Regions from separate parts of the Massilia timonae genome, predicted to be linked through region 1. Evidence: predicted binding sites of a transcription regulator. Region 1 holds the regulator's gene; each other region holds the start of a gene.
What was found. The regulator sigma-54, encoded in region 1, starts transcription at its own class of promoters, with help from an activator protein. The targets are predictions, from matches to a motif close to TGGCANGNAANCTGCTTT.

Region 1 (3,192 bases):
CGAGCGACAGCGAATTGAGCGCCTTCGGGCGGTCCAGGGTGATGATGCCGGTGCGGTTGGCGACGCGGGTCAGGACGTGGTCGGTCATGGCGTAATCCGTAATGGAGAGACATGCATTTTACCGAACACACGAAACGCGTCATATCGGGGAGCTGGATGCAAAAAGGGCGTCCCCTCAGACGCCCTTAGCTAGTGTGAGCCCTGCGCCTGATCAGGCGACAGCAGCGTCTTCGCCGCCGTTTTCCGGCAGGCGTTTGATCGAGGTACGGCTATGGTCCTTCAGCATTTGCTTGTGTTTCAGGATCTGTCTGTCCAGCTTATCCATCAGCGTGTCGATCGCGGCGTACAGGTCTTGCGCGACGCTTGCCACGTGCAGGGTCTTGCCCGACACCTGGACGTTGATCTCTGCTTTCTGCCTTTTTTCTTTTTCAGTGAGGTTGTCGACGGCCAGGAAGACGTGGGTGTCGATCACCTGGTCGAAATGGCGAATGATGCGCTCGAGCTTATTCTGAACGTATTCACGGATGGCGGGGGTTACTTCGAGATGATGGCCACTGATTGTGAGGTTCATACACACTCCTTTGAAAAGGTTGCACCGTGTGGACCACACCAACGCGACAAGGCACGACGGGTGTGGACGGCGCAGTTACAAGGACTTGCGGAGGCTTACAGGGGGTATCTTGAGGGCTTCACGGTATTTTGCAACCGTCCGGCGCGCGATGACCATGCCTTGTTCCCCGAGCATCTCCGCGATCTTGCTGTCGGACAATGGGTTCCTAGGGTCTTCTGCTCCTGTCAATTGTGCGATGAGCGCACGGATTGCCGTCGAGGATGCTTCGCCTCCCGCCTCGGTGGCAACGTGGCTGCCGAAGAAATACTTCAACTCAAACATGCCGTGCGGGGTCAGCATGTATTTCTGCGTTGTGACACGAGAAATTGTGCTCTCGTGTAGGCCTAGTGTATCAGCTATCTCACGTAAAACAAGGGGCCGCATGGCAACCGCGCCATGGGAGAAAAAGTTGCGCTGGCGCTCGACGATCGCCTCCGCCACGCGCAGGATGGTGTCGAATCGCTGGCGCATATTCTTGATGAGCCACTTCGCTTCCTGCAGCTGCGCGCCCATCTGCGCTTCGCTCTTGCCCTGCTTGAGGAGGCTCGCGTACAGGCTGTTCACGCGCAGGCGCGGCATCACGTCCGGGTTCAGGGTGACCGCCCAGCCGCTCTTGGAACGGCGCACGATCACGTCCGGCACCACGTAGTCCGACACGTTCGAAGCGAACGCCGCGCCCGGATGCGGATTGCATTGGCGCACCACGGCCTGCACCTCGCGCAAGTCTTCGTCGTCGCAGTCGAGCGCTTTTTTCAGCTTGCTGTACTCGCGCTGGGCGAACCAGCTCAGGTAACCCTCGACGATGGTCAGGGCCATGCGCCGCGTCACCAGCGGCACGCCCGGCATGCGCCGGATCTGCAGCGCCAGGCACTCGGCCGCGCTGCGCGCGCCGACGCCCACCGGGTCCATGCTCTGCACCAGCGCCAGCGCGCAGCGTAATTCGTCGATCTCGATCTCGAGTTCTTGGGGCAGCCTGGCGTGAATCTCGTCGAGCGGCTCTTCCAGGTAGCCGTTGTCGTCCAGCGCATCGATCACCAGCTCGGCCAGCGCACGGTCGCGCGCCGACAGGATGGCTTCGCGCACCTGTTCCATCAGGTGTTCGCGCAGCGTGATGGCGCAGGCTTCCAGTTGCGGGCGGCCGTCCTCGTCCTCGCCGCCGCCGGACGATGGCGCGCCGCCGTCGCTCCAGTCGGCATCGACGCGATCGTTGTCGGCGCCGCCCTCGAACCCCTCGCCCTCCTGCGCCGGCGCACCCTCGCCCTCGGCCTGCTGGCCGGGCGCCGGCGGCGCTTCGCCATTGGCGGGCGCATTGTTGATGGCGCCATCGGCCAGCAGGCGCACCGATCGGTCGAGCGGATCGTCGAGCCGCTCGAGCAAGGGGTTATCGCCCAGTATCTGCTCGATCTCCTGGTGCAGCTCTAGCGTCGACAGTTGCAGCAACCGGATCGACTGCTGCAGTTGCGGCGTAAGCGCGAGGTGCTGCGAAGTGCGAAGTTGCAGGGACTGTTTCATCTAGGCGTCGCTCACATGCGGAAGTGTTCACCCAGGTACACGCGGCGCACCGACTCGTCGGCGATGATGTCGTCAGGACGGCCGGAGGCAAGCACCGCGCCCTGGTTGATGATGTAGGCGCGGTCGCAGATGCCGAGCGTCTCGCGCACGTTGTGGTCGGTGATCAAAACACCGATCCGGCGCTCCTTCAGGAAGCGCACGATGCGCTGGATCTCGATCACGGCGATCGGGTCGACGCCGGCGAACGGTTCGTCGAGCAGCACGAAGCGCGGATTGGTCGCCAGCGCGCGCGCGATTTCCACGCGGCGACGCTCGCCGCCCGACAGCGACAGCGCCGGATTCTCGCGCAGCTTCTCGATCTGCAGGTCGGCCAGCAGGGTGTCGAGGCGCTCGTTGATCTGGTCTTTCGACAGCGGCTTGCCGTTGTCCTTCTGCAGCTCGAGCACGGCGCGGATGTTCTCTTCCACCGTCAGCTTGCGGAACACCGAAGCCTCTTGCGGCAGGTAGGACAGGCCCAGTACGGCGCGGCGGTGGATCGGCAGGCTGGTGATGTCGGTGCCGTTGATGTCGATCGAGCCGGCGTCCGACGGCACCAGGCCGACGATCATGTAGAACGACGTCGTCTTGCCGGCGCCGTTCGGGCCCAGCAAGCCGACCACTTCACCGCATTCGACCTGCAGCGACACGTCGCGCACCACCAGGCGCTTGCCATAGCTTTTCTGCAGGCCCTTGACGACCAGGGTGCTGCGATCGCCCAGCTCCATCGGAATCGCCGTCATTGGACGCCTCCGGCGGGTGCGCGCTTGGGCGCCAGGATCAGGGTGCCGCGCCCGCCGCCGGCGACGCTCTTGCCGCTTTCGTCGTTGCGCACCGTGGCCACTTCCTTGCGGTTGTCGTAGGAAATGAAGGGGCCGGTGATCTGGTTGGTCATGCGCGCGCCTTCCAGTTCGCGCACGACGGCGTTGGAATACAGGCGCACCAGTTCCGACCGCTCGTCGTACTCGATGCGCTCGGCCTGGCCGTCGACCCACAGGTCGGGACCGCCGTCACGCTTCTGGCGGAAAGTGGCG
Region 2 (3,192 bases), 370 kb from region 1:
ACGCGGGCAATACCCGCGTCAAGTGGGCGCTGGCCGACGCCGGCAGCGCCCTCGGCGCGTGGCGCCTGCACGGCGCCGTGCTGCATGCGCAGCTGGACGAAGCAGCTGCCCGATGGGCGAGCGCCGGCGTGACCCGCGCGCTGGTGTCGAACGTCGCCGGCCCACAGCTGGCCGGGCGCATCGCGGCCCTGCTGCCGGCCGGGATCGAGGTCGAATGGTTCGCCTCCAGCGTGGAGCGCGCCGGCCTGCGCAACGGCTACCGCGACCCCGGCCGCCTGGGCTGCGACCGCTTCGCCGCCGCCATCGGCGCGCGCGCCCTGGCGCCCAGGCAGAACCTGATCGTCGCCACCTGCGGCACCGCGACCACGGTCGACGCGGTGAGCGCCGACGGCCTGTTCGTGGGCGGCATGATCCTGCCCGGCCTGGCGCTGATGGCGTCCAGCCTGGCCAGCAACACGGCGCAGCTGCCGCAGGTAGTCCCTGGCGCCGTGCCGGCGCTGTTTGGCGACAATACCAACGACGCGATTCTCTCCGGCGTGCTGTCGGCCCAGGCCGGCGCCATCGAGCGCGCCGTGGCCGGACATGGCGCCTCTTCCTGCATCGTCTCGGGCGGCGCGGCGCCGACCATCGCGCCCGCGCTCAAGGTCGCGCACAGGGTGGTCGATAATATCGTGCTGGTCGGCCTGCAGGCGGCGACCGCCTGGAGAGAGGGGGAAGCACGGTGTTGAAATTCGTATTCTGGGCGCTGCTGGCCGCGAACGCGGCCTTGCTGGCGTATGGCCAGGGCATGCTGGGCCAGCCCGGCGCCGGTGAGCGCGAGCCAGGCCGGCTGAACAACCAGCTGGCGCCCGAACGCATCACGCAACTGACGGCGGTCGAGGCCAAGCGCGCGCTGGACGAGGCCGAGGCCATGGAAGCCGGCGACGCCGAAGCCCGCGCCGAGCCATCCGCCGCCGCGCCCTCGCCGGAGCCGGCGCCGCCGGCCGCCGTGGCGCCGGGCCTGATCGCCTGCGTCCAGGCCGGTCCCTTCAGCGCCGCCGACGCCCGCCGTTTCGAAACCCGGGTGGCCAGCCTGGACCTCGCTGCGCGCCAGTCGCGGGTCGACGTCCCCTTCCAGGAAGTGACCAGCCGCCTGGTCTACCTGCCTCCCAACGGCGGCCGCGAAGGCGCCCAGCGCCGCGCCGCCGAGCTCAAGGAACGCGGTGTCGAGAATTTTTACATCATGCAGGGCGACTCGCCGCTGCGCTGGGCGATCTCGCTGGGCGTGTTCAAGACCGACAGCGCGGCCCAGAAGCTGGTGGCGCAACTGCAGCGCCAGGGTGTGCGCGGTGTGCGGGTGCTGCCGCGTGGCCCGCAAGTCATGCGCCCCGCCTACCAGTACCGGGCGATCGATGCCGGTGCGCGCAGTCGGCTTTCCACGCTCATCGGCAACTTCTCCGGCGCCGACTTGCGCAACTGCGAATAACGTCGCGGTCGTGTATCGCATCCATCCAGCGCGCCACATGGCGCGCTTTTTTTATGCTGTGTGCGCAGTTGACCACCCGCAAGCTGTCGAATATCTTTACACTTAATTTTCCTCAAGAAATTTTAATTAACCAAAACAAACACTTATATCCTTGGCACACTATTTGCTCTATATCAAATTAAGTTGTTCCAATATAATTTGACGTTCCGAGGGGAAACCATGAAACAGATCATCACCGCCTTGCTGCTCGCCGCCGCCACGCTGTCGACCACCGCTGCCGCTGCACCCATTTCGCTGAACGGCTCGCTGGCCAACGGGATGCTGGATCAGGGCAGCTACAAAGTCGCTTTCATCAACGATACGCCGCTGCCAGAAAAATATACCTTCAATAGCCTGTCGTATTCGTTCTCCTTCAAGGACGATGGCGAACTGATGAAACTGACCTCGACCAGCGACCGCGACGAAGGCGAGTACGGCAAGGTCAAGAATGGCAAGAGCACCCGCGATGTGACGGTCACCAATACCCATACCTATACCGGTGAACAAGAGAGCGCCGCCCTGTGGTTCGGCGACTTCCTGCTCGGAAGCGGAAGCACCCAGCTCTTCGAGTCGAGCTATACCTCCCCGTCGAGCTTCCAGGAAATTTACGACGGCCAAAAATGCACGAAATGGTTCTTCTTCATCTGCAAACAATCGCACTCGCAATATTCGGATACCACGACCACGACGACGACCGTGAAGAAGGCGTACACCGGTGAGTTCACCATCAGCGGCACCGTGACGAACCAGTCCATCATCGATGCGCTGCTGAACGATGGCCAACTGACGTTCAAGCTGAAAGTGCTCGGCGACCTGATGCTCACCAACTCCGAGCTCCTGCTCGACTACACCAAAGTGGAAGAGCCGACCGAAGAGCCGGGCGAAGTGCCTGAACCGTCGAGCGTCCTGCTGGCCGGCGCCGGCCTGGCCGCCATCGGCTTCCTGCGCCGCCGCCGCACCGCCGCACAGGCATAAGCGCTTCTTTTCCGCTCGAAGAAATGGCCGGTTCGCCGGCCATTTTTCATGGCGCGGAGGTTCAGCGCGCCGCGTTCGACGAGGGGGCGATCAGCGCTGGACCACGATCGGCTTGAAGCCGAGGCTGGACGGCAGCGCACGCATGGCTTCCATCGCTTCGGCGCGGCTGGCGTACGGGCCGCCGTACAGGCGATTCAGGGAACCCACCTTGACCACTTCGAGCTTGCCCAGCTCGACGCCGGCATCGGCGATCTTTTCGCCCATCGCCTCGGCGGTGCCGGCGCGGCCATAGGCGCCGAGCTGGATGAAGAAGCGACCGGCCGGCGCGGGCGCGGACACCGGCTCGGCCTGGCTCACCAGCGCCGCGCTGTCGGAATGAATCCGGTCTTCCAGCATCAGCGCCTCGATCTCGGGCGGCGCCGATTGCGCGATCGACGCGACCTCGCGGCGCGCGGCCGCGATCTGCGCCGGCGGGACGATCGGATCGCCCGGGAACAGGCGCTCGATCTCGACTTCATGGCTGCCCTTGCCCAGCAGCCCGAGCTTGAGCGCCGCCGTGTACGAGACGTCGATGATGCGGCTGGAATGGAAGGGGCCGCGGTCGTTGATGCGCACCACCACCGAATTGCCGGTGTCGAGGCTGGTCACGCGCACATAGGACGGGATCGGCAGCGTCGGATGCGCGGCCGTCATCTTGTACATATCGTACAGTT
Region 3 (3,192 bases), 330 kb from region 1:
GCCCGAGGCGGCGCCCAGCATCGATGGCTTGCGCTTGAAGATCCACTCGCCGGCCGCCCAAGAGACGGTGGCGGCGGCGGTCGCCAGCAGGGTGTTGATGAAGGCCAGCGCCGCGATGTCGCCCGCTTCGAGCGCCGAACCGGCGTTGAAGCCGAACCAGCCGACCCACAGCAGCGAGGCGCCGACCATCGTCATCGGCAGCGAGTGCGGGGCCATCGATTCCTTGCCGTAGCCGACGCGCTTGCCGATCACGTAGGCGCCGACCAGGCCGGCGACCGCGGAATTGATGTGCACCACGGTGCCGCCCGCGAAGTCGAGCGCGCCCTGCTGCCACAGGTAGCCGGCGCCGGCGGTGACGGTGGCCAGCGAGGCGGCGTCGGTGATCGCGTCAGGGCCGGCCCAGAACCAGACCATGTGCGCCATCGGCAGGTAGGCGAAGGTGAACCAGATCACCACGAAGGCCAGCACCGCCGCGAAGCGCGCGCGCTCGGCGAAGGAACCGACGATCAGCGCGCAGGTGATGGCGGCGAAGGTGCCCTGGAAGGCGACGAAGATGAACTCGGGGATCATCACCTCCTTGGTGAAGGTGGCGCCCATCGAGAACGTGCCGGCGACCGGGTCCCAGATGCCTTGCAGGAAGGCGCGGTCGAAGCCGCCGATGAAGGCATTACCGGAAGTGAAAGCAAGTGAGTAGCCGTACAGGCACCACAACACGATGATCAGCGAAAACACCATCATGACCTGCATCAGGACCGACAACATGTTCTTGGCGCGCACCATGCCGCCGTAGAACAGCGCCAGGCCCGGGATCACCATCATGATCACCAGCAGCGTGGCGACGAACATCCAGGCGGTATCCCCCTTGTTGATGGACGGCGCCGCCATGGCCGGGAGGGCCAGGCCCAGGCCCAGCATGGCGGTCAGGATTTTTGTCGTTATATGCTTCATGAACACTTTCCTTCTTACAGTGCGTCGTTGCCGGTCTCGCCGGTGCGGATACGGATGACCTGGTTCAGGTCGGCCACGAAGATCTTGCCGTCACCGATCTTGCCGGTGCGGGCGGCGCCCTGGATCGCGTCGATCACCTGGTCGACGACGGCATCGTCGACGGCGGCTTCGATCTTGATCTTGGGCAGGAAGTCGACGACGTACTCGGCGCCACGGTACAGCTCGGTGTGACCCTTCTGGCGACCGAAACCCTTCACTTCGGTCACCGTCATGCCTTGTACGTTGATTTCCGACAGCGCTTCACGCACCTCGTCGAGCTTGAAGGGCTTGATGATGGCGGTAATCATTTTCATGGTATTGCCTCTTTTGCTATCAAAAAGTTTTTGACACGGACAGCACGGCGGCTGACTTGCCCAGGTTCTTGCCTTCCGGACTCAGGTAGGCGTCGGTATTCGCCTTGTGCCAGGCCAGGGCCACGGTGGCGACCCCGAAGTCCTTCGTCACGCCGACCTTGTAGTCGGTGTACGACGCCGGGCTGTTGTTCTTCACGCGCTGGCGGCCGACGTGCAGGTTCAACAGGAAGCCGTTGCCGACGTCGATGTCGGCGCCCACGTCCAGGTAACCGCTGCGCTTGCTGTCGGCGGTGCCAAACAGATTGGTCGTCGAGTGCGAATACTTGATATACGCGGGCCCGAAGCCGAGCTTGCCGTAAATTTCAAACGTATTTGCGTTCGGATCCAGGCTGTTATCCGGATACCAGTAATACAGGCCGCCGACGTCGTAGCTGACCTCGTCGGTCAACTGGCCACGCTTGCCGGCATACACATCCCATTCAATATTGCCGTCGCCACCCAGGTCTTTCGTCCACTTGATGGTGGAGAGCCAGGTGCCTACGTAAAAGCCGGTTGGGCTGTGCACGTAGTCGACGCCGCCGGACAGCGCGGGGTCGGAATCGGTTTGCGACAGGCCGCGGTAACGGTAGTCGCTGGTGAGGGCCACGTTGTAGCTCACCTGATGTTCGGCGGGTTGTTCCTGTGCCATGGCCGGGACGCTGGTGAAAGCCAGAATCGCCAGACTGATTGCGTTGATTTTTGCATTGCACTTCATGACAAACCCCCTTTGACAGTTACTGCGTTTGGAATCCTTTTTTCATGCGTTATTCCTCTTTCATTTAGCAGGATGTGTGCCAGCTCATAAAAGCGCGCAAAATGGCCTTGTTTTTTTGGTAAACACGCCTCACATACGATTTGCTTCAATACAACCGAGCGCGAGCGGCGTCCGCCGTGTTGCGTGACGCACCAAATCAGGCTCGTTTGCACCGACTTGGTGCATACAACCCGGCAGAAAGGGATAGGGACATGAACAACAGCAACTTCTTCAGCGACTTGCAGGGCAAGATCAACCAGGCATTCGAAAGTGGTCCGGCCAAGGACATCGAGCGCAACGTCAAGGCCGCGATGACCTCGGGCTTCGCCAAGCTCGACCTGGTAACGCGCGAGGAATTCGATATCCAGGCCCAGGTGCTTGCCAAGACCCGCGCCAAGCTCGAAGCGCTCGAGCTGCGCGTGATCGAACTCGAAGCCCGCCTCGCTTCCGGCGCCTCCACCTCGGCATCGTCCACGTCGACCACCCCGCCGCCGGGCGCGGCGCCGTCGGCCACGGCGCCGTTCCCGGCCCAGCCCGAAGATCCGACCATCGTGCTGCCGCCGCATCTCGACAAATCGGGCGATACGCCGATCAACAAACCCTGATGGCGGGTGCATTCATGGATAGGGCGACCGGCATGAATGCACCAGAAGCACCAGCCGGCGCCCTGCCCGCGCAGGAAGTGTCGCTGGACGTGCTGCGCGAAAAATACGCGCGCGGCGACGAACGCACGATCGGGGACGTGCAGCGGCGCATCGCACGCGCCCTGGCCGCCCTCGAGCCGGCAACGCAGCGCGCCGAATGGGAGCGCCGTTACCTGGAGGCCCAGCAGCAGGGCTTCATTCCCGCCGGCCGGATCGCCTCCGCCGCCGGCCTTGGCCTGTCGGCCACCCTCATCAACTGTTTCGTCCAGCCGGTGGGCGACTCGATCTCCGGCGCCAGCGACGGCCTGCCCGGCATCTATACCGCGCTCAGCGAAGCCGCCGAGACCATGTGCCGCGGCGGCGGGGTCGGCTACGATTTTTCCGCGATCCGCCCGCTGGGCAGCAAGGTGGCCGGCACCGCCTCGCGCGCTTCCGGCCCGGTGTCGTACATGGA
Region 4 (3,192 bases), 150 kb from region 1:
ACGACCGAGTTCTCGACCGCGGGCAGGACCGGCGCGGGCACGGCGCTCTTGGCGGCAGGGGGAGCAACTGCGGGCGCGACGGCGGGCGCCGGGGCGGGAGCAGGAGCGGGAGCAGGCATGGCCTGGACCTCGGGCGGCACGGTGTCCTGGGCGTGCGCGGCGCCGCAGGCGCCAAGGAGGAGGGCGGCCAGGCGCAATGTCGGCAGAGTCTTCATGGTTTCCTTCGAATGGACGGTTCAGGATGCATCCCGAAGAATAACCACACGCGGCGCAAAAGGAAATACGGGAATCGTCGCGAAGGAATACCGGCCTTCCTTCGCGACGTGGCGCTTATGCCTACTGCTTGACGAACTTGAGCGTCATGCGGTCGCTCTCGCCGATGGCGAGGTACTTCTCGCGGTCCTTGTCCTTGTTGGCCAGCACCGGCGGCAGGGTCCACACGCCTTTTTCATGGTCGGCGGTATCCTTCGGATTGGCGTTCACCTCCGACTTGGCGGCCAGCTTGAAGCCGGCGCGTTCGGCCATGCGGATCACGTATGCCTCGTGCATATAGCCGCTCGAGGCCTTGGCGTCCTGCTCCATCTTCGCCGGCAGGCGGTGCTCGACCACGCCCAGCACGCCGCCCGGCTTCAAGACCTTGTGCGCTTCCTTCAGCACGGTGAGCACGGCGTCGTCGCCATTGCCCAGCCAGTTGTGCAGGTTGCGGAAGGTGACCACCATGTCGACGCTGTTCGGCGCGCCCAGCGCGATGTTGCCCGGTGGCGCGAACTGGACTGGGGTCACCTTGCCGTACACGGCGCCATTGGCCGCCAGCCTGTCGCGGAAGGCCTTGCCGCCGCGGCTCTCGGCGTCCGGCACGGCGCCATACAGCTTGCCCTGGTCGCGCAGGTAGGGCGCCAGGATCTCGGTGTACCAGCCGCCGCCCGGTGACAGCTCGATCACCGTCATGTTCGGCTTGATGCCGAAGAAGGTCAGGGTTTCGTAAGGATGGCGATAGGTGTCGCGGGCCTTGTTGGCGGCGGCGCGGTGTTCGCCGGCGATGGCGGATTTCAGGGCGTCGTCCGCGTGCGCGGCGCCGGCAAGGCCGGTTGCCAGCATCGCGGCCAGGATCAGTCGTTTCATCGTGCGAGGTCTCCTTGGTGGGTGGGACGGCAGGCGGTTCGCCGCCGTCAGCCCGAGGATGATCGAACAGGCAACCTCCATAGTCAAGCGTTCGCCGTATATGCATATGCGTGGAATATTCATTGTACTGACAGTGCCTTGCACAGGCAGAGAACATTGCATTGAGGTGGCACAAAGATTGCCTATTCAAAACGTTAAGTCGATGCTATCGTTGAGAGGTTTGCCGCGTGGCACACAGGCAAATCCAAAACAATAGCGATGTACATACAAGAGCGGCGCCGAGCTGTTTGCGGAACCGCTGCCCGGAAGTAGGTCATTCAGGAGAACACATGGAACGCCGTACCTTTCTCAATCTCAGCAGCCTGGCCGCCGCCTCGATGCTGTTGCCATTCGGTCGCGCGATCGCTGCCGAGGAACTGGTCAGCACGATGCCCGTCGCCGCCAAGAAGGCCCTGGCCGACGTCGCGCTGAACGCCGCCACCAAGGCCGGCGCCAGCTACGCCGACGTGCGCATCGGACGCTATCTCAACCAGTTCATCACCACCCGCGACCTGAACGTCGAGAACGTGGCCAATACCGAATCGGCCGGCGTCGGCGTGCGTGTCATCGTGAACGGCGCCTACGGCTTCGCCGCGACCTCGGACATGTCGAACGACGGCATCGCCAACGCGGCGCGCCAGGCGGTGGCGATCGCGAAAGCGAACGCCAGGCTGCAGACCGAACCGGTGCAGCTTGCACCAGTCAAGGGCGTCGGTGAGGTTTCGTGGAGCACGCCGTACACCAAGGACTGGCGCACGGTGCCGATCGCGGAGAAGACCGACATGCTGATCGCCGCCAACAAGGCGGGCATGGAAGGCGGCGCCAACTTCATGCGCACGATGCTGTTCCAGGTGAACCAGCAGAAGTACTTCGCGTCGACCGACGGCTCGTATATCGACCAGGACGTGCATCGCCTGTGGGCGCCGCTGTCGGCCACCGCGGTCGACAAGGCCACCGGCAAGTTCCGCTCGCGCGACGGCCTGAGCTCCCCGGTGGGCAAGGGCTATGAATACTTCGACGCCCGTCCCGAGCACAAGATCAAGGCCGCCGGCGGCGTCGCCACGCTGTACACCGAGACCTACGACATCGTCGAGGACGCGCGCGCCGCGGGCCGCGACGCCAAGCGCAAGCTGACCGCCAAGTCGGTCCAGCCGGGCAAGTACGACCTGATGCTGTCGCCGGAACACCTGTGGCTGACCATCCACGAAAACGTCGGCCACCCGACCGAGCTCGATCGCGTGCTGGGCTACGAGGCCAACTACGCCGGCACCAGCTTCGCCACGGTCGACAAGCTGAAGTCGAAGAGCTTCAAGTACGGCGCCCCGATCGTCAACATCTTCGCCGACAAGACCACCCCGGGTTCGCTGGGCGCGATCGGCTACGACGACGAAGGCGTCAAGACCAAGCGCTGGGACATCATCAAGGACGGCATCCTGGTCAACTTCCAGGCCACGCGCGACCAGGCCCACATCATCGGCGAGAAGGAATCGCACGGCTGCTCGTACGCGGACGGCTGGAACACGGTGCAATTCCAGCGCATGCCGAACGTGTCGCTGGCGCCGGGCAAGGCCAGGCTGACCCCGGACGAGATGGTCAAGGGCATCAAGAAGGGCATCTATATCATCGGCGACGGCTCGTTCTCGATCGACCAGCAGCGCTACAACTCGCAGTTCGGCGGCCAGCTGTTCTTCGAGATCAAGGACGGCAAGATCGGCCAGATGCTGGAAGACGTGGCCTACCAGTCGAACACCCAGGAATTCTGGGGCGGCTGCAGCGCGATCTGCGACGAGCGCGACTGGCGCATGGGCGGCTCCTTCTTCGACGGCAAGGGACAGCCGCCGCAGATCAGCATCGTCTCGCACGGTTCGTCGACCGCGCGCTTCAACGGCATCAACGTGATCAACACCGCTCGCAAGATCGGCTAAGGCAGGGACGCACATGAGCATCTTGACCCAGGAACAAACCAGGAAGATCAGCGATCGCGTGATGTCGCTGACCAAGGCCGACGAGTGCATCGTCAACATCGAAGGC

Region 2: LO55_RS03465 (PEP-CTERM sorting domain-containing protein) is a predicted target of sigma-54. The motif match lies at 1,618-1,635, and genes of this name have one in related genera.
Region 3: LO55_RS03600 (TorF family putative porin) is a predicted target of sigma-54. The motif match lies at 2,120-2,137, and genes of this name have one in related genera.
Region 4: LO55_RS05680 (TldD/PmbA family protein) is a predicted target of sigma-54. The motif match lies at 1,290-1,307, and genes of this name have one in related genera.

Annotation. Positions count from the first base shown of each region.
Region 1 covers NZ_JRYB01000001.1:1,140,562-1,143,753, forward strand. Annotated here, with positions in the region: gene LO55_RS05025 (enoyl-CoA hydratase/isomerase family protein) at 1-88, opposite strand, end outside; gene hpf (ribosome hibernation-promoting factor, HPF/YfiA family) at 212-571, opposite strand; gene LO55_RS05035 (RNA polymerase factor sigma-54) at 647-2,122, opposite strand; gene lptB (LPS export ABC transporter ATP-binding protein) at 2,134-2,886, opposite strand; gene lptA (lipopolysaccharide transport periplasmic protein LptA) at 2,898-3,192, opposite strand, start outside.
Region 2 covers NZ_JRYB01000001.1:773,584-776,775, forward strand. Annotated here, with positions in the region: gene LO55_RS03455 (type III pantothenate kinase) at 1-728, shown strand, start outside; gene LO55_RS03460 (SPOR domain-containing protein) at 722-1,465, shown strand; gene LO55_RS03465 (PEP-CTERM sorting domain-containing protein) at 1,685-2,479, shown strand; gene LO55_RS03470 (septal ring lytic transglycosylase RlpA family protein) at 2,570-3,192, opposite strand, start outside.
Region 3 covers NZ_JRYB01000001.1:805,608-808,799, forward strand. Annotated here, with positions in the region: gene amt (ammonium transporter) at 1-948, opposite strand, end outside; gene glnK (P-II family nitrogen regulator) at 963-1,301, opposite strand; gene LO55_RS03600 (TorF family putative porin) at 1,321-2,055, opposite strand; partial or broken gene LO55_RS26930 (accessory factor UbiK family protein) at 2,307-2,534, shown strand; gene LO55_RS03610 (adenosylcobalamin-dependent ribonucleoside-diphosphate reductase) at 2,732-3,192, shown strand, end outside.
Region 4 covers NZ_JRYB01000001.1:1,289,292-1,292,483, reverse strand. Annotated here, with positions in the region: gene LO55_RS05690 (S1C family serine protease) at 1-215, opposite strand, end outside; gene LO55_RS05685 (class I SAM-dependent methyltransferase) at 337-1,122, opposite strand; gene LO55_RS05680 (TldD/PmbA family protein) at 1,452-3,086, shown strand; gene LO55_RS05675 (TldD/PmbA family protein) at 3,100-3,192, shown strand, end outside.